One region of the Halobacillus ihumii genome, then DNA from elsewhere that is predicted to be linked to it. Evidence: predicted binding sites of a transcription regulator. Region 1 holds the regulator's gene; the other holds the start of a gene.

What was found. The regulator CtsR, encoded in region 1, represses protease genes until heat stress. The targets are predictions, from matches to a motif close to ATGGTCAATAAAGGTCAAACA.
Region 2: clpP (ATP-dependent Clp endopeptidase proteolytic subunit ClpP) is a predicted target of CtsR. The motif match lies at 1,759-1,779, and genes of this name have one in related genera.

What each region holds. Positions count from the first base shown of each region.
Region 1 is NZ_CACVAO010000001.1:2,233,443-2,250,773, forward strand. It holds rRNA gene rrf (5S ribosomal RNA) at 137-250, shown strand; gene G6R08_RS11085 (MgtC/SapB family protein) at 343-1,035, shown strand; gene G6R08_RS11090 (CtsR family transcriptional regulator) at 1,199-1,663, shown strand; gene G6R08_RS11095 (protein-arginine kinase activator protein McsA) at 1,684-2,232, shown strand; gene G6R08_RS11100 (protein-arginine kinase McsB) at 2,232-3,302, shown strand; gene clpC (ATP-dependent protease ATP-binding subunit ClpC) at 3,322-5,778, shown strand; gene radA (DNA repair protein RadA) at 5,951-7,324, shown strand; gene disA (DNA integrity scanning diadenylate cyclase DisA) at 7,325-8,398, shown strand; gene G6R08_RS11120 (PIN/TRAM domain-containing protein) at 8,552-9,658, shown strand; gene G6R08_RS11125 (bifunctional 2-C-methyl-D-erythritol 4-phosphate cytidylyltransferase/2-C-methyl-D-erythritol 2,4-cyclodiphosphate synthase) at 9,743-10,933, shown strand; gene gltX (glutamate--tRNA ligase) at 10,998-12,467, shown strand; T-box leader at 12,512-12,729, shown strand; gene cysE (serine O-acetyltransferase) at 12,803-13,465, shown strand; gene cysS (cysteine--tRNA ligase) at 13,455-14,855, shown strand; gene G6R08_RS11145 (Mini-ribonuclease 3) at 14,862-15,278, shown strand; gene rlmB (23S rRNA (guanosine(2251)-2'-O)-methyltransferase RlmB) at 15,268-16,011, shown strand; gene G6R08_RS11155 (NYN domain-containing protein) at 16,014-16,523, shown strand; gene sigH (RNA polymerase sporulation sigma factor SigH) at 16,604-17,260, shown strand.
Region 2 is NZ_CACVAO010000001.1:784,977-789,086, reverse strand. It holds gene whiA (DNA-binding protein WhiA) at 1-619, shown strand, start outside; gene G6R08_RS04200 (HPr family phosphocarrier protein) at 753-1,004, shown strand; gene clpP (ATP-dependent Clp endopeptidase proteolytic subunit ClpP) at 1,112-1,705, opposite strand; tRNA gene G6R08_RS04190 (tRNA-Arg) at 2,030-2,105, shown strand; gene G6R08_RS04185 (hypothetical protein) at 2,278-2,505, shown strand; gene G6R08_RS04180 (glutaredoxin family protein) at 2,573-2,806, shown strand; gene G6R08_RS04175 (sugar-binding transcriptional regulator) at 2,949-3,977, shown strand; gene gap (type I glyceraldehyde-3-phosphate dehydrogenase) at 4,013-4,110, shown strand, end outside.

The DNA of each region.
Region 1 (17,331 bases):
GAAGCGTGGTGACACGTGGAGCTGACGGATACTAATCAATCGATGACTTAACTATAAGGAAAACGTACACATTAAATGTTTGATAACTTGAATGTCTTATCCAGTTTTGAAGGTTTACCCTTCTTCATAAAAGTGATGTGGTGGCGACAGCGAAGAGGTCACACCTGTTCCCATGCCGAACACAGCAGTTAAGCTCTTCAGCGCCGATGGTAGTCGGGTCGATCCCCGTGAGAGTAGGACGCGGCCACATTATTATTTTAAAACCGGAAGCATATGCTTCCGGTTTTTTTACTATATAATAATAAAGACCCTTTATTCCTGAGCAAGGAAGGTGGAATCCGAATGGATGAGTTCGTCATATTTAATGAACATATAGAAACATTTTTTATACGCTTGTTAATCGCACTCCTATTATCAGGTATTATTGGTTTTGAAAGAGAATTGAAAAATCACTCTGCGGGATTTCGTACACATATATTAGTTGGAATTGGTTCGTGTCTCATGATGCTTTTATCCTTGTATGGTTTTGAACACTTTATTAACAACTATGACAATGTGCGTTTTGATCCTTCACGTATTCCCTCATATGTTATTAGCGGAATTGGATTTCTAGGCGCAGGCACAATTATTGTAAATGGAATGACGATAAGGGGATTAACGACAGCTGCTTCTATTTGGACAGTTGCAGGGCTGGGTTTGGTCGTTGGTGCCGGGATGTACGATGTAGCAGTGCTTGCTACTATTTTAGTTTTACTAAGTTTAATCTTCTTAAATAATTTGGAGAAAAAGTACTTTAGCAGTTATTTTAAAAATTCTTATCTACTCATTACGGATGAACGGATAGAAACTGGTAAATTACTTGGTATCTTTGATGATGAAGGTATTGAACTGCAAAGAGTAGAGGTTGAAAATCTGAATAATCGTACTAAAAGTATTCTCATACACATTAATAAAGGTCAGGAATTTAATGATGCTACACTAATTGAACGACTTTCAAACGTAGAAAATGTAATACAGGTCAAACAGAAAAGATGAGGAAACTATACGACAAAATCGTATAGTTTTTTTGGTTTTAAGCTCCCTTTAATTAGGGAATGATTACAGATATAACAAAAACATTTTATTTGCGTATATGTAAAATTTAAGTATAATAAAATTATAGTCAAAGATAGTCAAAGTCAAATGAGGAGGAGGGAAAATGCGGAATATATCCGACATCATAGAAGAGTATTTAAAGAATGTTATAGACAATAATGAGAGGAAAGCTATTGAAATCAAGCGAAGTGAAATTGCTGACCGATTTCAATGTGTGCCTTCCCAAATAAATTATGTGATTAAAACACGGTTCACTGTGGAAAAAGGGTATATAGTTGAAAGTAAGCGCGGAGGCGGAGGCTATATTCGCATCAGGCGTGTTCAACATCGATCAGAAGCACAGATGATCGAAGAGCTTATGCATCTAATCCATCCTAAAGTTTCGCAGTCTATAGCAGTTGATATTATTGAAAGATTACTTGAAAATGACAGCATCACTGGTCGTGAAGCTCGTATGATGGTGAGTGTAATGGACCGTGAAGTTCTCGCTTTTCCCCTTCCTTTAAGGGATGAGATCCGTTCAAGAATTTTAGCGGCTATGCTGTTTACCCTTAAGTACAAAAGCTGAAATAGGAGGGAGAGAATGTTATGGAATGTCAACGATGCCATAACCGTCCTGCCACTGTTCATTTGACACAATTATTAAATGGTGAAAAGACTGAAATCCATGTTTGTGAACAATGCGCGAAGGAAAAAGGATATATGCATGACCATGAAGAAAACTTTATATTGAACGACTTATTGACTGGACTTTTTAATTTCGAAACGAAACACTCGTTGAAGGGTCAGCAGACTAGTACCCCTTCTCCTAAGGAACAACTTAAATGTCCTACATGCGGTCTAACATTTCAAGAATTCGCAAAAGCAGGGAAGTTTGGTTGTGCGGAATGTTATAGAACATTTGATGATAGGTTAAATCCTATTTTGAGAAGGGTTCATAGCGGTAATACGCGTCATGATGGTAAAATCCCTAGACGTGAAGGAGGCAACTTGCACCTTAAACGTCAGATGGATCAATATAAATCTGAACTACAACGCTTAATACAACAAGAAGAGTTTGAGGAAGCTGCTAAAGTAAGGGATGAGATTCGCTCCTTAGATAGCCAACTCGATCAAAGAGGGGAGGAGGAGGACTGATGTCATTACAGCAATTTATGAATGAGGCAATTAGTCCGTGGATGAAGGAAGACGGCCCCGATAGTGATATCGTGTTAAGCAGCCGTATACGTTTGGCACGTAACTTTTCTGATGTTCCTTTTCCGACGATTTCTTCAGAGGAACATTTGGAAAAAGTACTATCTTTTTTCCATGATGAGTTCCAGGATCAATCCTTTCGAGATTACAAGAACTTTGAAGTTGTTAAAATGAATGAGTTACAACCGATCGAGAAAAGGGTGCTGGTAGAAAAACATTTGATCAGCCCGCACTTAACGGATAATTCTGAGCACTCAGCCTCACTGATATCTAAAAATGAACAAGTGTCAATCATGATCAACGAAGAAGATCATATACGCATCCAGTTATACTTCCCGGGTTTTCAGCTTGACAGGGCTCTTGAGCAGGCCTCACAGCTTGATGATTGGCTTGAGGAGAAGGTCGATTACGCTTTTGATGAGAAGCGAGGATATTTAACTGCATGTCCGACAAATGTAGGTACTGGAATGAGAGCATCGGTGATGATGCATTTGCCTGCTCTTGCCATGACCCAGCAGATTAACCGCATGACCCCTGCCATTAATCAGCTAGGTTTAGTCGTTCGGGGTATCTACGGGGAGGGCAGTGAGGCAGTAGGCAGTATTTTTCAAATATCCAATCAGATAACCTTGGGGAAATCCGAGGAAGATATTGTAGAAGACCTTCATAGTGTAGTAAAACAGCTGATTGACCAGGAACGAAGAGCAAGGCAAGCATTAATGCATCGCTCAGGTATTCAGCTTGAGGACCGAATTTTTCGTTCATATGGTGTTTTAAAACACAGTCGAATCATAGAGTCTAAAGAGGCTGCAAAATGTTTATCAGATCTAAGACTTGGTATTGACCTTGGTTTCATTGATCATGTACCAAAAACCATTTTAAATGAATTAATGGTTTTGACGCAGCCCGGATTCCTGCAGCAATACGCAAAAGAAACCTTATCCCCATCCGAGCGGGATGTTAGAAGAGCATCATTAATTCGAGAAAGACTTCAGTTAGAAAATAAAGAATAAATGCAAGGAGGTTGTATCCATGATGTTTGGACGTTTTACAGAACGCGCGCAAAAAGTACTTGCCTTAGCACAAGAGGAGGCCGTTCGATTAGGTCACAACAATATTGGAACAGAGCACATTTTATTAGGATTAGTAAGTGAAGGTGAAGGGATTGCTGCTAAGTCTTTAACAGCATTAGGACTTGAAGCAAGCAAGATTCAGCAAGAGGTAGAAAAGTTAATCGGTAAGGGTGAGAAAGTATCCCAAACGATTCACTATACTCCAAGAGCTAAAAAAGTTATTGAGTTATCAATGGACGAAGCACGTAAATTAGGCCATTCTTATGTGGGTACAGAGCACATCCTTCTTGGTCTAATTCGCGAAGGTGAAGGTGTAGCGGCTCGTGTATTAAACAACTTAGGTGTAAGTCTTAATAAGGCGCGTCAGCAAGTCCTTCAGCTGCTAGGAAATAATGAGTCAACAGGCGGGCAAAATCGCCGTGGAGGCGGTGGGGGATCCCAGTCAGCCAATGCAAATACCCCGACACTTGATTCTCTTGCCCGTGACTTAACAGCGATAGCTAAAGAGGGAAATATTGACCCGGTAATTGGAAGAAGCAAAGAAATAGAGCGTGTAATTCAAGTACTAAGCCGTCGTACAAAAAATAATCCGGTACTTGTGGGTGAGCCTGGTGTAGGTAAAACAGCCATTGCTGAAGGGCTGGCTCAGCAAATCATGAACAATGAAATTCCTGAAATCCTGCGTGATAAACGGGTTATGACTCTCGATATGGGTACAGTAGTGGCAGGGACTAAATACCGCGGTGAATTTGAAGATCGCTTGAAAAAAGTAATGGAAGAGATTCGCCAAGCGGGAAATATCATCCTGTTCATTGATGAACTGCACACTCTAATTGGAGCAGGAGGAGCAGAAGGTGCTATCGATGCTTCAAACATTCTGAAACCTTCCCTTGCCCGTGGTGAATTGCAGTGTATCGGTGCTACAACACTTGATGAATATAAAAAGTATATTGAAAAAGATGCAGCTCTTGAACGCCGGTTCCAGCCGATTCAAGTAGATGAACCTACACTCGATGAATCTGTACAAATATTGAAAGGGCTTCGTGACCGCTATGAAGCTCACCACCGTGTAACGATTACAGATGATTCTATTGAATCAGCGGTCCGCTTTTCTGACCGTTATATTACCGATCGTTTCCTGCCGGATAAAGCGATTGATTTAATAGATGAAGCAGCATCTAAAGTTCGTCTTCGTTCCTATACAGCACCACCTAATCTGAAAGAGCTTGAGCAAAAACTTGAAGAGGTACGAAAAGAAAAAGATGCTGCTGTACAAAGCCAGGAGTTTGAAAAGGCTGCATCCTTAAGAGACAGTGAACAGCGTCTTCGCGATGAACTTGATCAAACGAAAGATGAGTGGAAAGAGAAACAAGGTCAAGAGGACTCTGAAGTGACAGTAGAGGACATCGCTTCGATCGTATCGACATGGACGGGAGTTCCAGTTAAGAAAATGACCAAAGATGAAAGTGAACGATTACTACACTTAGAGGATACCCTTCATGACCGTATCATTGGGCAGGAAGAAGCTGTTAAGGCAATATCTAAAGCGATTCGCCGTGCTCGTGCCGGATTGAAGGATCCGAAGCGTCCAATTGGCTCCTTTATTTTCTTAGGGCCGACAGGGGTAGGGAAAACAGAGCTTGCCCGTGCCTTAGCTGAAAGCATGTTTGGTGAAGAAGATGCGATGATTCGTATTGATATGTCAGAGTATATGGAAAAACACAGCACCTCTCGTCTTGTAGGTTCCCCTCCAGGCTATGTAGGTTTTGAAGAAGGAGGACAGTTGACAGAGAAAGTACGGAACAAGCCATACTCTGTTATCCTGCTTGATGAAGTAGAAAAAGCTCACCCAGAAGTCTTTAACATCCTTCTTCAGGTGCTTGAAGATGGACGTCTGACTGACTCTAAAGGACGTGTAGTAGATTTTCGAAACACGGTTCTGATTATGACATCAAACGTCGGTGCACAAGAGCTTAAGAGAAATAAATACCTTGGGTTCTCAATGGATGAAGCCAACCAAGACTACAAAGATATGAAATCCAAGGTGACAGATGAATTGAAAAAAGCATTCCGTCCAGAGTTCTTAAATAGAATCGATGAAACGATTGTTTTCCATTCTCTTGAGAGAAAACACATGAAAGACATTGTTACCCTAATGGCGGAACAATTGAGGAAACGCTTGTTAGATCAAGAAATCGATTTTACTCTTACGGAAAAAGCTATTGAGCATATTGCTGAAGAAGGGTTCGACCCAGAGTATGGCGCAAGGCCGTTACGCCGTTCCATTCAGAAAAACGTGGAGGACTTATTATCAGAAGAGTTATTGAAAGAAAATATTCAAAAAGGCCAAAAGGTTAAAATTGACCTGAATGATAATAAAGAATTTACTGTTCACGTTCAGCAAGAAGCGAAATAAGGACGCAAATATGAATAAAATATGAATAATTATAAATCGGAAGGGGTTTGCCTTCCGATTTTTTTCTGTATCAGCTATGCTTTTATTAAGAAGGTTTTAATATAATTGATAACTGCATGAAACTTTTTCACAATGTTTATCGTATAAAATAGTAAGAGAGGGGAAGATTCCCTTGGCTAAAAGAAAGACGAAGTTCGTTTGTCAAGAATGCGGATATGAAACACCGAAGTGGATGGGGAAATGTCCGGGTTGTCATCAGTGGAATACACTAGTTGAAGAAACTGCGATAACAGGATCCAATTCCCGTCACGTATTTCAAACCAGTACTTCATCATCTAAACCGGAGAAAATTAATGCGATCAAGTCTGAAAAAGAGCCTCGAATGGCCACGGATATGCCTGAATTAAACCGTGTGCTTGGCGGAGGTATTGTACCGGGGTCGCTGGTTTTGATAGGTGGAGACCCGGGTATTGGAAAGTCAACATTATTACTGCAAGTGTCAGCGCAAATTGCGAATAAACAGCCTCCAGTTTTATATATATCTGGAGAGGAGTCTTCACGCCAAACTAAACTGCGTGCAGAACGCCTGGGCGTAAAGTCAGAAGAACTTTATGTTTTATCTGAAACGAATTTACAGGATGTGTTAAATCAAATTGAGGCGATTGATCCCAAATTTGTGGTTATCGACTCTATTCAAACCATTTTTAAGGAAGACGTTACTTCAGCACCAGGGAGTGTGTCGCAAGTTCGTGAATGTACGAGTCAACTCATGAGGATAGCTAAAAGTAAAGGAATACCCATCTTTATCGTTGGCCATGTTACGAAAGAAGGCTCTATTGCTGGACCGCGGCTGCTTGAGCATATGGTTGATGCCGTCTTATATTTTGAGGGAGAAAGACATCATACTTTCCGTATTTTACGAAGTGTTAAGAACCGCTTCGGAAGCACACATGAAATGGGCATTTTTGAGATGAAAGAGAAGGGCTTAGAAGAGGTGCTGAACCCTTCTGAAATCTTTTTAGAGGAAAGGTCTCAAGGTGCAGCCGGGTCGATTGTAGTAGCCTCTATGGAAGGGACAAGGCCAGTCTTAGTGGAGATCCAGGCTCTCATATCTCCAACGTCTTATGGCAATCCAAGAAGAATGGCAACAGGCCTTGATAATAACCGAGTACCTCTGTTAATGGCCGTCCTTGAAAAAAGAGCTGGGCTCCTGCTTCAAAACCAGGATGCTTACGTGAAAGTTGCTGGCGGTGTTAAATTAGACGAACCTGCGATCGACTTAGCTGTGGCCATCAGCATCGCCTCAAGCTTTAGAAATCAGTCTTCAAATGCTGATGATGTTGTGGTAGGAGAGGTAGGACTAACGGGTGAAATTAGAAGAGTCGCCCGCATTGAACAACGAGTGCAGGAAGCAAATAAACTTGGTTTTAAGCGTGTTATTATTCCTAAGAAGAATTTAGATGGTTGGACACCGCCTCAGCCGATAGAAGTCATCGGTGTAAACACCGTTCAAGAAGCGATTCAAGTCACATTGGGGGAGCGGTAAATGGAATTACATGAGAGAAAAGATAATGGGATTGGTGAGATTCTTAAATTTGTTGCTCCTGGCACCCCGATACGTGATGGAATTGATAATGTATTACGGGCTAAAACAGGGGGGCTTATCGTCGTTGGGTATGGAGACACTATACGAGACTTAGTGGATGGCGGTTTTCATATTCAATCACACTTTACACCTGCCCATTTATATGAGCTTGCGAAAATGGATGGAGCGTTAATTTTAAATGATGAAGGCTCAAATATCTTATTCGCTAACGCTCAATTGATGCCAAATCCTGACATTCCCTCAACCGAAACTGGAATGCGGCATCGGACAGCTGAGCGGGTGGCGAAGCAAACAGGGCATCTAGTTATTGCTATTTCTCAAAGACGTAATGTGATTACGCTTTATAAGGGCCCGTTAAGGTATTCTTTAAAGGATATTGGTGTGATTTTGACGAAGGCGAATCAAGCGATTCAGACACTGGAAAAATATAAGAACGTTTTAGACCAAAGTGTAACAAACTTAGGGGCCATGGAGTTTGAAGATATGGTATCTTTCTCTGAGGTTGTGCAGGTGGTTCATCGAATTGAAATGGTCTTGAGAATTAAAACGGAAATCTTAAATTATGTGAATGAATTAGGAACAGAGGGGCGTTTGATTCAACTTCAGTTAACAGAACTTGTCTCAAATATTGAAGAGGATGCGAAATCTTTATTAAAGGATTATAGCAAACGTCCTGATTATGAACCTTATTATATTTTGCGGAAAATGCAGGAGGGAGCAAATACAGAGCTGCTCTCTGATGAGCAAGTTTTAAAGCTGCTAGGGTATCCATCTAACACGAAAATGTCAGATCCTATATGTCCTAGAGGATATCGGATATTGCAGCGAATCCCCCGCCTTCCTAACTTAATTATCGAACACTTAGTTGAACGGTTCGGGACTTTGAATGAGATTATACAAGCATCTGTAAAAGAGTTGGTGGAAGTAGATGGGGTAGGAGAAATACGTGCCACAAAAATAAGAGATGGGTTGGATAGGATTCAGGAACAGTTATTCGTTGACCGTCATATATAAAATAATTGACAATATATTTAAATTCATGTTAAAATATATAGTTTATTAATTGACTATATTTGGAATTTGTGCTAGTTTAAGATCATCATTTATGTTTTTAACCGATTAATAGTAAGGAAGTTTGGTCATAATGTGATCAAGGAGGTGAACGCAATGCTAAGAAGAATTGTTCAATTATTTATAGTTGTAACCGGCGGAACGATCGGCTATCTTTATATTCCTGAATTACTTTCAACGATGAACTTTTCCTGGCAAGGGTGGATTCAATCAGTAGTTGGTGCACTCGTAGGAGCACTTATCTTATTTTTACTAACGTTTTGGGTTGTCGATCATATCGTTAACTTTTTAAGATGGGTAGAGGACACCCTGGTAAGAGCCCCTGTCGCTGACCTTTTATTTGGCAGCCTTGGGTTAATTGTCGGTTTAATAATTGCTTATTTGGTCAATAACATCTTGCAAGATATTAAGATTCAGATTGTGAATCAGATTTTACCGATTTTCTTGACCTTCCTTCTCGGATATTTCGGATTTCAAGTCGGGTTTAAGCGGAAGGACGAGTTTTTAAACTTACTTGCCATTGCGAATAGGAAAGATAAGAAGCTGGCTGAAGAAGAGCTGACAGGAGCGGAAAGTGTTGATCGTTCTATGATCCCGAAAGAGAAAATATTGGATACAAGTGTTATTATTGATGGACGAATAGCTGATATTTGCGAGACGCATTTTCTGGAGGGGACGATTGTAATTCCTCAGTTTGTATTGGAAGAATTGCAGCATATAGCAGATTCATCCGATGGTCTTAAACGTAATCGCGGACGCCGCGGACTGGATATTTTAAATCGACTTCAAAAAGATCTGCCTGTTAAGGTGGAGATATATGAAGGCGACTTTGAAGATATTCATGAAGTGGACAGCAAGCTCGTGAAGCTGGCTAAAGTGATGGACGGGATTGTAGTTACAAATGATTTTAACCTTAATAAAGTATGTGAATTTCAAAATGTCCAAGTTCTTAATATTAATGATTTAGCAAATGCTGTTAAACCTGTCGTTCTCCCTGGAGAAGAGATGACCATCCAAATTATTAAGGATGGGAAGGAACAAAAACAGGGTATCGGCTATTTAGATGATGGCACGATGATTGTGGTGGAAGAAGGTAAAGATTATATTGGCAGAACGATTGAAGTGATCGTGACTAGTGTCCTTCAGACTTCCGCAGGCAGGATGATCTTTGCTAAACCAAAATCACTTGAAAAAGCTTTATAAAAACGGTATAAACAAATAGAGAAAAACAAAAGTGATAACTGTGTGTTATCGCTTTTGTTGTTTAATACTGCTAGGATGGTAAATATGACAAATTATAATGTTGTGATTTTAGCTGCTGGACAAGGAAAGCGCATGCTTGCTGGTAAGAATAAACAGTTTCTAATGATTAATGACAAGCCTTTAATCATACATACCCTTACCGTTTTTGTATCAGATAATCACTGTAAGGAGATTATACTCGTAACGAATCATCGTGAACAAGATCAAATGATCGAGCTTATAGATTCGTATGGTTTTTCCTCTTCTGTTACATTCGTAAACGGAGGAGCTGAACGGCAGGACAGTGTTTATGAAGGACTTAAATCTGTTCGGCAAACAGATCTCCCTGTTTTTATTCACGATGGGGCACGCCCTTTTGTAACACATGAAAATCTACATAAACTAGCTGGAGTGGTACGTGATAAAGGGGCTGCATTGTTGGCAACACCTGTCACAGACACGATTAAGCAAAAGGATCATGCCCATCTATGGACACTTGATCGAAGTAAACTGTGGGCTGCTCAAACCCCGCAAGCTTTTGATTATGGGTTGATCACGGAAGCTCACGAACGAGCTCAAAGGGAAAATTACTACGGAACAGATGATGCCTCTTTAGTGGAGCGGTTAGAAAGACAAGTCGAGATTTTGGAAGGTAGTTATGACAATATTAAATTAACAACCCCGGAAGATTTGGCTAAAGCAGAAGCTTATCTAAAGGATACTAGGATAGGAAAGGGAGGGGATCAGACTATGTTTCGCATTGGACAAGGGTTTGACGTTCATCAGCTTTCAGAAGGACGGAAGTGTATCATTGGGGGAGTGACCATTCCTCATGAACGAGGCCTGATTGGGCATTCTGATGCAGATGTGCTGTTGCATACGATTGCGGATGCTTGTCTTGGAGCGATAGGGGAAGGCGATATTGGAAAACACTTTCCTGATACGGACCCTGAATTTAAGGACGCGGATTCAGGCGAACTCCTAAAGCATGTGTGGAAATTCGTAACAGATCAGGGTTATGAGTTGGGGAATCTTGATTGTACTGTAATCGCACAGGAACCCAAGATGGCACCGTATATCGATGAAATCCGCGAAAATATTGCCCGGCTATTAGATGGAGAGCAGTCACGTATTAACGTAAAGGCTACAACGACAGAAAAGTTGGGCTTTCCAGGGAGAAAAGAAGGGATCGCAGCCCAGGCTGTTGTGCTTCTTCAAAATAGTCAACAATCATAAGCAAAAAATGATAAAATAAAAAAAGGATCATGCCCGGTTTGTAATGTAGAAAGGAGAACATAATATGACGAACAATGTACGCGTGCGCTACGCACCAAGTCCAACAGGGAATCTTCATATTGGTAATGCTCGTACTGCTTTATTCAATTACCTTTTTGCAAGAAATGCAGGAGGTAAATTTATTATTCGTGTAGAGGACACGGATGCTAAGCGAAATGTCGAAGGCGGCGAACAAAGTCAATTAAATTACCTGAAGTGGTTAGGAATCGAATGGGATGAAGGATCGGATGTCGGTGGTAATTATGGACCTTATCGCCAAATGGAACGTCTCGAACTGTATAAAAAGTATGTCGATGAACTGTTAGAAAAAGGTCTTGCTTATAAATGTTATATGACGGAAGAAGAATTAGATGCGGAGCGGGAAGCTCAACGCGCTCGTGGTGAAGTTCCTAAATATTCTGGTGCCCACAGCAATTTGTCAGAAGAACAAATTAATCAGTTTGAAACGGAAGGCCGTCAGCCAAGTATTCGTATACGGGTTCCAGAAGGGAAGACGTACAAATTTAATGACCTCGTACGAGATGATATTTCCTTCGAATCTAGTGACTTTGGTGACTGGGTTATTGTAAAGAAAAATGGGACGCCTACTTACAATTTTGCTGTAGCGGTAGACGACCACTTAATGGAGATTACCCATGTGCTTCGGGGGGAAGAACATATTTCCAATACACCTAAGCAGATGATGGTCTACGATGCATTGGGCTGGGAGCCGCCAACATTTGGCCATATGACTCTTATCCTAAATGAGAATCGTAAGAAGCTAAGTAAGCGTGATGAACACATTCTTCAGTTCATTGAACAATATAACAAGCTAGGCTATTTACCAGAAGCTTTATTCAACTTTATTACATTGTTGGGCTGGTCGCCTGTTGGAGAAGAAGAAATCTTCACAAAGGATCAGCTGATTGAACAATTTGATTCTGACCGTTTATCGACTTCACCTGCGATTTTTGACCCTGCTAAGTTAAAATGGATGAACAATCAATATGTGAAGGCGTTGGATTTGGACAGTGTTGTTGATTTGGCCTTGCCACATTTGGTTGAGGCTGGTCGTTTATCTGAAAATATGACCGAAGATGATCAGTCCTGGGCACGTGAATTGATAAGTCTTTACCATGAACAGCTGGATTACGGTGCGCAAATCGTTGAGCTAACTGAACTTTTTTTCAAACAAGAAATTCAGTATGATGAATCAGCGATGGATGTGTTAAAAGGAGAACAAGTTCCAGAAGTTCTTGATACGTTCAAGAAAAAGCTTGCAGAGCTTGATGATTTCTCACCAGCGAATGTTAAAGCACAGATTAAGGCGACACAGAAAGAAACAGGTCATAAAGGGAAGAAGCTGTTTATGCCGATTCGTGTGGCAACTACAGGACAGACTCATGGCCCTGAACTGCCAGATGCTATTCACCTGCTAGGGGCGGAGACGGTTACTATCCGTTTGAATGATGTCCTGAACCAGCTTCAAAACTAATTAATTCACAAACATTTGATTATAGCATATAGTGAAGATACTCATATGAAACGTTGAAGAGGAGAAGTATGGAGTGAAATCCTTACCACAGAGACAATCACCACTGGCTGAAAGTGATTGTAAGGAACATTTCTGAAATGCACCTCGGAGTCTGCAGCTGAAAAAAGTATGCTGTCAGCGGTCACCTGCCGTTATCAGGTTTTAAAGAGGGGAAAGAGTTATTCCCAAAACAGAGTGGAACCGCGCATAACGCGTCTCTGTGCTGCCTAAGCACATGAGACGCGTTTTTTTTAGGTTAATTGCACGCTTTTTCTTATATAAAAGGAGGGGTATGGATGGGGCTTATGAAAATGTTTAAAGAGGATGTCGATGTGGTCTTTGATCAGGATCCCGCAGCTCGTTCTTATGTGGAAGTCATACTGACGTACTCTGGATTACATGCGATATGGGCGCATCGAGTAGCACATGCTTTATATAAGCGGAAGTTCTTCTTTATCGCCCGGGTTATTTCTCAAGTCAGCCGTTTTTTTACAGGCATTGAAATTCATCCGGGGGCTAAAATCGGCCGCCGCTTTTTCATAGATCACGGCATGGGAGTCGTCATTGGGGAGACATGTGAGATTGGCGATAATGTAACACTGTTTCAGGGCGTGACTTTAGGTGGAACAGGGAAAGAGAAAGGAAAACGGCATCCTACCTTGCAAGATAACTCACTCGTTGCTACAGGGGCGAAAGTATTAGGGTCGATCACAATTGGGGAGAATTCTAAAGTAGGAGCAGGCTCGGTGGTGTTACATGAAGTGCCGGCCAATTCAACTGTTGTCGGGATTCCCGGACATGTGGTAGTTCAGGATGGTAAGAAAATTGGCAGGAAGGATTTAGATCACCACAAGCTTCCTGACCCGGTTTATGATCGGCTGGACCAAATGGAGAAAGAAATTACACGCTTGCGTGATCAGTTAGATAAGGTGGAAGGAGTCAGTCATAATGAGCATTAACGTTTACAATACACTAACAAGAACTAAAGAAACTTTTCAGCCGCTGGAAGAGGGGAAAGTGAAAATGTATGTATGCGGACCAACCGTGTACAACTATATTCATATCGGCAATGCTCGTCCAGCTATCGTATTTGACACCGTGCGCAGATATTTTGAGTATCGTGGTTATGAGGTCGAGTACGTGCTTAATTTTACAGATGTCGACGATAAATTGATAAAAGCTGCCAATGAGATGGGCGAAGAAGTCCCAGATATCGCAAACCGATTTATCGAGGCGTATAAAGAGGATGTAAAGGCGCTTGGTGTGAAAGAAGCCGTTCATCATCCTCGTGTAACAGACAATATGGAAGAAATTATCGCTTTTATCAATGGATTAATTGAAAAAGGTTTCGCCTATGAATCAGAAGGGGACGTTTATTTCCGTACACGGTCTTTTGATGAATACGGGAAACTTTCTCACCAATCAATTGATGAGCTTCGTTCTGGGGCTAGGATTGAAGTGGGCGAGAAGAAAGAGGATCCCCTTGATTTTACGCTCTGGAAAGAGGCAAAGCCAGAGGAGATTTCATGGGAAAGCCCATGGGGTGAAGGTCGCCCCGGCTGGCATATTGAATGCTCAGCAATGGCGCGAAAATATTTAGGAGATACGATTGATATCCATGCAGGCGGGCAAGACCTTACATTTCCTCACCATGAAAACGAAATTGCCCAGTCTGAAGCCAATAATGGTCATTCGTTTGCTCGGTACTGGATGCATAATGGATATATCAACATTGAAAATGAAAAAATGTCTAAATCCTTAGGGAATTTCGTGCTCGCCCATGACTTAATTCAAAAACACGACCCGCAAGTGATTCGCTTCTTTATGCTGAGTGTCCAGTACCGTCATCCGATTAATTTTAGTGATGAGCTATTAGCGGGAGCGAAAAGCAGTCTGGACCGAATTCGGAATGCTTATGAAAATATTCAGCATCGTAAGAAATCCAGTATGAATTTGCAAGAGTCTACAGAGACTTGGATGGCGCAAATTGCCCAGCATAAACAGCAGTTCATGACTGAAATGGACGATGATTTTAACACAGCTAATGCAATTTCTGTGTTATTTGATTTAACGAAGTCAGCTAACCTCTATCTACAGGCGGAACAGACCAATGAAGCAGTGCTTGAACACTTTGAGCAGGCATTGAAAGAGTTGACGGATGTCTTGGGTGTACAAATCGCCAAAGATGAAGAGCTGTTAGATGAAGAAGTCGATTCATTGATTGCTGAAAGGAAGCAGGCCCGGAAAGATCGTGATTTTACTCGTGCTGATCAGATTCGTGATGAACTGAAGGCGCGTAATATTATTTTAGAGGATACCTCTCAAGGTACTCGCTGGAAACGGGGCTGAGCTTCTATGGCGGCAACGAATGTGAAACAAATGAAGAGCCTCGCTCTCGCTTATATGGGAGACGGGGTCTATGAATTATATGTTCGTAAATATTTACTAGATAAGGGTGAAGTTATTAAGCCTCAACAGTTACATCAAGCAGCTGTAAGATTTGTGTCAGCTAAATCGCAGGCAAAAGTTGTCCAGGCATGGCAGGAAGATGCCTTTTTGACAGAAGAAGAGGAAGGCGTGCTCAGGCGTGGCCGCAATGCCAAGTCCGGAAGCATACCTAAGAATACAAACGTCCAGACGTATCGTTACTCGACTGCGTTTGAGGCCGTGATTGGTTACCATTATTTAGCGGGGCATACGGAGCGGCTTGAAGAGCTGATCACAAATGCTATTGATCTGGTTGAAGAAAGGAGTGAGAGCAATGAAAGATGAGTGGATTATTGGTAAAAACAGTGTACAAGAAGCGCTGCGATCAGGACGAGCTATTAATAAATTGCTCGTTTCAGACCAACTTCAGCACAATGCTTTGAAGAAGCTTGAACAGCTTGCTAAAGAGAATGGTGTCATTGTTCAGAAGGTTCCCAAGCGAAAAATTGATCAATTAGTAGAAGGTAACCACCAGGGTGTAGCCGCTGCTGTAGCCGCCTACGAATATAGTGATATTGATGATTTATTTGCTCGTGCGGAAGAAAAAGGGGAGTCCCCCTTTTTTGTTATTTTAGATGAGATTGAAGATCCTCATAACCTGGGTTCGATATTGCGAACAGCAGACGCGAGTGGTGCCCATGGCGTAATCATTCCTAAACGGAGGTCAGTCGGGTTAACGACTACAGTCGCCAAAACATCAACGGGAGCGATTGAATATATCCCTGTTGCTCGGGTGACGAATCTCTCCCGCACAATTGACGAACTGAAAGAGCGGTTTGTTTGGGTCGTAGGAACAGATGCGGAGGGTACAGAAGACTATCGGCAGTTAGACGGGAATATGGCTGTAGCCCTTGTCATCGGAAGTGAAGGAAAAGGGATGAGCCGCTTAACGAAAGAGAAATGTGACTGGATGGTACGTCTTCCTATGACAGGTCAGGTGACTTCTTTGAATGCTTCAGTGGCAGCATCCCTCTTGATGTATGAAGTCTACAGGAAGCGCCGCCCCCTCGGTGAGTAACGATGATTGTTTTACTTGTTGATGGGTACAACATCATTGGAGCTTGGCCGGAGCTTAAGCGACTTAAAGACCGGGATTTAGGTCAGGCCAGGGACCTTCTGATCGAAAAATTGGCTGAATACCAGGCGTATACGGGCGATCGGGTTATTGTTGTTTTTGATGCGTACCATGTAAGGGGTCTTGAAAGGAAGCAGCACAATTTTAAAATTGAAGTCATTTTTACAAAAGAAAATGAAACAGCTGATGAGCGGATTGAGAAGTTGGCTGGCAGCTTAACCGATATACGGACACAAGTGTATGTAGCTACCTCTGACTATGCAGAACAGCGTACGATTTTTGCCCAGGGGGCCTTTAGGAAATCTGCCAGAGAACTTTACATTGAGGTCATGAATATTCAACGGGAAATAAAGAAAGATGTAGAATCTCATAAAGCGGTTCAATATCAGCCGAAGATCCCGATGAATAAAGAGATACGCGACATTTTTGAAAAATGGCGTCGAGGAGGTAAATAACAAGGGCTTGTTGACGCTAGTGAAGCGCTTACTGTATAATATTTCTATATATTTAGGTACCACGGTCGGAGGGATCCTGAGTGAGCATCGGACAAACTGAGGCAGGCATCGAAGAGCTGGATCTTGATAAGCTTGATGACGAGTTAATTATCGAGCGTATTAACCAGGGTCAGATCCAGGCTTTAGATTATTTAATTAATAAGTATAAGAATTTCGTTCGTGCAAAAGCCCGGACGTATTTTCTTATTGGTGCAGATCGAGAAGACATTGTACAAGAAGGCATGATTGGCTTGTATAAGGCAATTAGAGACTATCAAGGGGAGAAATTATCTTCGTTTAAAGCTTTCGCAGAACTGTGCGTTACCCGTCAAATTATTACCGCAATTAAAACCGCCACAAGACAGAAACACATTCCGCTAAATTCTTATGTATCGCTGGACAAGCCTATCTTTGATGAAGAATCAGATCGTACACTATTAGATGTTATAGCCGGTTCTAAGGTCATTGACCCTCAAGAACTAATCGTCAACAAAGAAAAGTTTGGCGATATGGAAGAAAAAATTTCTGAATTATTAAGCGAATTAGAACAGAAGGTGCTCGCACTTTATTTGGACGGGCAATCCTACCAGGAAATCTCTGTTGAGCTGAAGCGGCATGTTAAGTCGATTGATAATGCGTTGCAGCGGGTTAAGAGAAAGCTTGAGAAATATTTGGAAATGAGTGAAATTACGCTATAAGGTATAATTGACAGCCACTTGAAAGCGTGCTACATTTATGAAAGTGATTATACCTCTAATGTGAGGTGATG
Region 2 (4,110 bases), 1.5 Mb from region 1:
TCCAAAAAAGTATTTGGCCACTACTGGATGCAAGCGAGCATACTTGCGAGGAGCCTTTTTGGCGGGAGGATCTGTAAATAATCCGGAAACATCATCTTACCATTTGGAGATCCACTCTTCTGACGAGTCACATAATGAGGCATTATGTGAGCTAATGAACAGCTTTGGGTTACATGCCCGGACCCTGGAGAGAAAAAAAGGGTTTATTACTTACTTAAAAGAGGCGGAGAAGATTACCGAGCTGATTAGTAATATCGGAGCGCACCAGGCTCTTTTTAAATTCGAAGATGTACGTATCGTCAGAGATATGCGAAACTCTGTTAATCGGCTTGTCAATTGCGAAACGGCCAACTTAAATAAGACGATTGGAGCTGCGTTCAGGCAGGTAGAAAATATTAGGTTCATTAAACAAACTGTAGGATTAGAGGCTTTACCTGATAAGCTTCACGAAATCGCCTCACTTCGGCTTCAGCATCAGGAAGTTTCGTTAAAAGAGCTTGGGGAGTTAGTATCAGGTTCTCCGATAAGTAAATCTGGTATTAACCATCGCCTGCGCAAGATCGATGATTTTGCGGACAAAGTTAGGCGGGGTGAAGTAAAGGAAAGTAGTCAAAAATAATGTAATCTGAAAAATTTCATGCTATAATTATTTACAATTGAGGGCGCTTTCCTGTAGAAAGCGTTCTTTATTTAAACGAATTGTATGCGCTTTCTGAAAATAATGAAGACATAATAGAGAGGGGAATGAATAAATGATTGAACAGGCCGTAAAGGTTGAATTAGAGACAGGTTTACAAGCTAGGCCTGCTGCTCAATTCGTGCAGCAAGCCAATCGCTTTTCAGCGGATATTTTTATTGAGAAAGATCAGAAGCGGGTGAATGCAAAGAGTATTATGGGGCTCATGAGTTTGGCAGTGGCCTATAATGAGGAAATTTTGTTAATAGCTGAAGGAACGGATGAAGAAAAAGCGATAGCTGAATTAACGTCCTTTGTGAAAGAGTAATACGTGTTTATGTGAAGAAATGAACAAAATTTTATGATCATAAATGGTTTGTGGTTCCATGGTTGTACATAACAAAAGCCCGCTGTTCATACAGCGGGCTTTTGTTCTTATTCGCCTGTCTTTTCCATCACTTTATCGATTAGACCATATTCGACAGCTTCATGGGCTGACATGAAATTATCACGGTCTGTGTCGCGCTCGATCACTTCAAGCGGCTGACCAGTTCGTTCTGATAGAATTTGGTTTAATTTCTCACGCATTTTGATGATGCGTTTAGCGTGAATTTCAATGTCGGATGCTTGCCCCTGTGTTCCGCCGAGTGGCTGGTGGATCATCACTTCACTGTTTGGCAGTGCATAACGTTTTCCTTTTGCACCGGCATTGAGAAGGAAAGCACCCATAGAAGCGGCCATCCCTGTGCAGATTGTAGAAACGTTTGGCTTGATGAACTGCATCGTATCGTAAATGGCCATTCCAGAGGTAATGGATCCACCCGGAGAGTTGATATAAAGTGAAATGTCTTTCTCAGGGTCTTCAGCAGCTAAGAATAATAGCTGAGCAACGATAGAGTTGGAAACATTATCATCAATAGCACTGCCTAGCATAATAATCCGATCTTTCAATAAACGGGAATAAATGTCATAGGCACGTTCTCCACGGTTAGTTTGTTCAATTACTGTTGGGATTAAATTCATTGTAATTTCCTCCTTTTCATCATTGCATATATGATGGAATATGTTTTTATCATACCTTTAAGGTCAGAAAAGGTCAAACGAAAAGATTGTACCTTTTTGACTAATTTCTTTAGTCCTTGGCTGGTTTGGAGAGAGGTACAGGACTTATAGATTCGCGGTTATAGAAAAAATCGCAGATGCTGGTACAATAGAGCATCCCTGTACCATCATTTCCCTAATTTGAACAGGATAAACCTGTGATTATGATTAGAATTCCAAGACGCTCAAGTCAAAATAGATCTTGATTTTCTTGCTGATTAATCGTATAATATACCTTGTCTTTCTGATTTTGCGCCCGTAGCTCAGTTGGATAGAGCGGTAGATTCCGGTTCTACGTCAGTCGGGGGTTCGAATCCTCTCGGGCGCGCTTTTACTTACATTATTTATATTTAATTTACCCACGCCGCCTATTTTAGCAGGTGGTTTTTTGTAGCTCATTTTCTAGTCAGGCTGAGTGTTATAAGTTTCACTCGAAATTTGTGTGTGTTATTCTTGTGGATATCCGATTGTTGGTTTTCGTTAAGCGAAAAGGGGATTTTATGACAAATATTATTCGTTTCAAAATCATATCAACTGAAAAGATTCCAGAAGACCGTAGAATCCATATTCTTGATATGCAGCATAGAAGAAAGCTGTCCTTTAATTTAAAGTCACTGTATCGTTCCCTTGAACGAACGGTTGGTGAAGATGAATTGATTGAGTTCTTAGAAGCGAAGAAATTTAAAATTGACCATGGTTATTATGATTTTGTAAGCCACGTTTCTTAACGTGGCTTTATTAGTTTTATCAAAGTCACAGATTAACTGTATGCTCCAAATAGGGAGGGAAGACAACATGAATAAAATAACTCTCTACGGTAAAAGTAATTGTAAGTTGTGTGATGAAGTTAAAGAACTGATTGAAGTTCTCGCCATGGATTATCAAATTGAAATGACTGAGGTTGATATTGAGGAAGATGAGCAATTACTGCGTAGTTACTTTCTTGAAATTCCCGTCCTTTTTATTAATGGTGAAAGAATTGATTACCGGGAAATCGATGTTTTTTCGCTAAGAGAGCGGTTACAGTGAGTTTTTCAGTTGCACAGCTTCACCTGCACTGATAATATATAAATTGAAAAGGATATTTTTTTGCTCCGAGCGGGACAGATTATGACTGCCTGGGACATATCTATCCCGACTAATATACTTTTCATAATAAAGGAGCTTTTTCATGAGAGCTTTAATTGACTTACAAAAGAAATTGTTTCCAGATGTCCTTGAAGTTATGCAAAGACGTTATCAACTGCTCCACCATATTCGGTTGATGCAACCGGTAGGCAGGAGGGCACTGTCTGAGAACAGTCAACTTGCTGAAAGAACTGTTCGAAGTGAAGTAGACTTCTTGAGCAAGCAAGGAGCTGTTGATATCACATCAAGAGGGATGCACTTGACCTATGAAGGGCAAGCGATTCTTGAACAGTTAGCAGAGTTTATTAAGGATGTAACTGGAATAAAAGTTTTAGAACAGCAGTTAATGGATAAATTAAAATTAGACGATGTTGTCGTTATTCCAGGTGACAGTGACCAGTTAGACTGGGTTAAACAGGAAATGGGTAAAGCTTGTGTTGAATACTTGAAGGCACATTTGCATTCAAGAGAAACTGTGGCTATTACCGGTGGCTCGACAATGGCTGCTGTTGCAGAAATGATGACACCTCTCGAAAAAGCGAGTCAATGTATGTTTGTACCTGCTCGCGGAGGTCTTGGAGAGCGTGTCGAGAACCAAGCCAATACGATTTGTGCTGAAATGGCGAAAAAAGCACGAGGAGATTATCGTCTTCTCTACGTTCCGGACCCCTTAAGTGAGGAATCTTATCAGACGATCATTGAAGAACCTTCTATTAAAGAAGTGCTGGATATGATCCGTAATGCAGGTATGGTTGTTCACGGAATAGGGGAGGCTATGACAATGGCCGAACGACGTAAAACGCCAACTTCTCAACTGGAGTTAATTCATGAAAGACAAGCAGTAGGAGAAGCGTTTGGTTATTACTTTAACGAATCGGGCGAGATCGTTCATAAAGTCCGGACGGTTGGATTGCAGTTAGAGGATCTGTCCTCAGCTGATGATGTTATCGCGGTGGCGGGAGGAAAGTCGAAAGCACAGGCTATTGCTTCCTATTTTCAGCCGGGTCAAAGTAATATACTGATTACCGATGAAGGTGCCGCGTCAGAGTTAGTAAGGGGTTACCCCTTTTAAATAAAAATTGTTTACTATTTTAAGGAGGAATTAGCATGACTGTAAGAGTAGGTATTAACGGTTTCGGCCGCATTGGACGTAATGTTTTCCGTGCTGCGCTTAAAAATAATGAAGTAGAGGTTGTAGCTGTAAA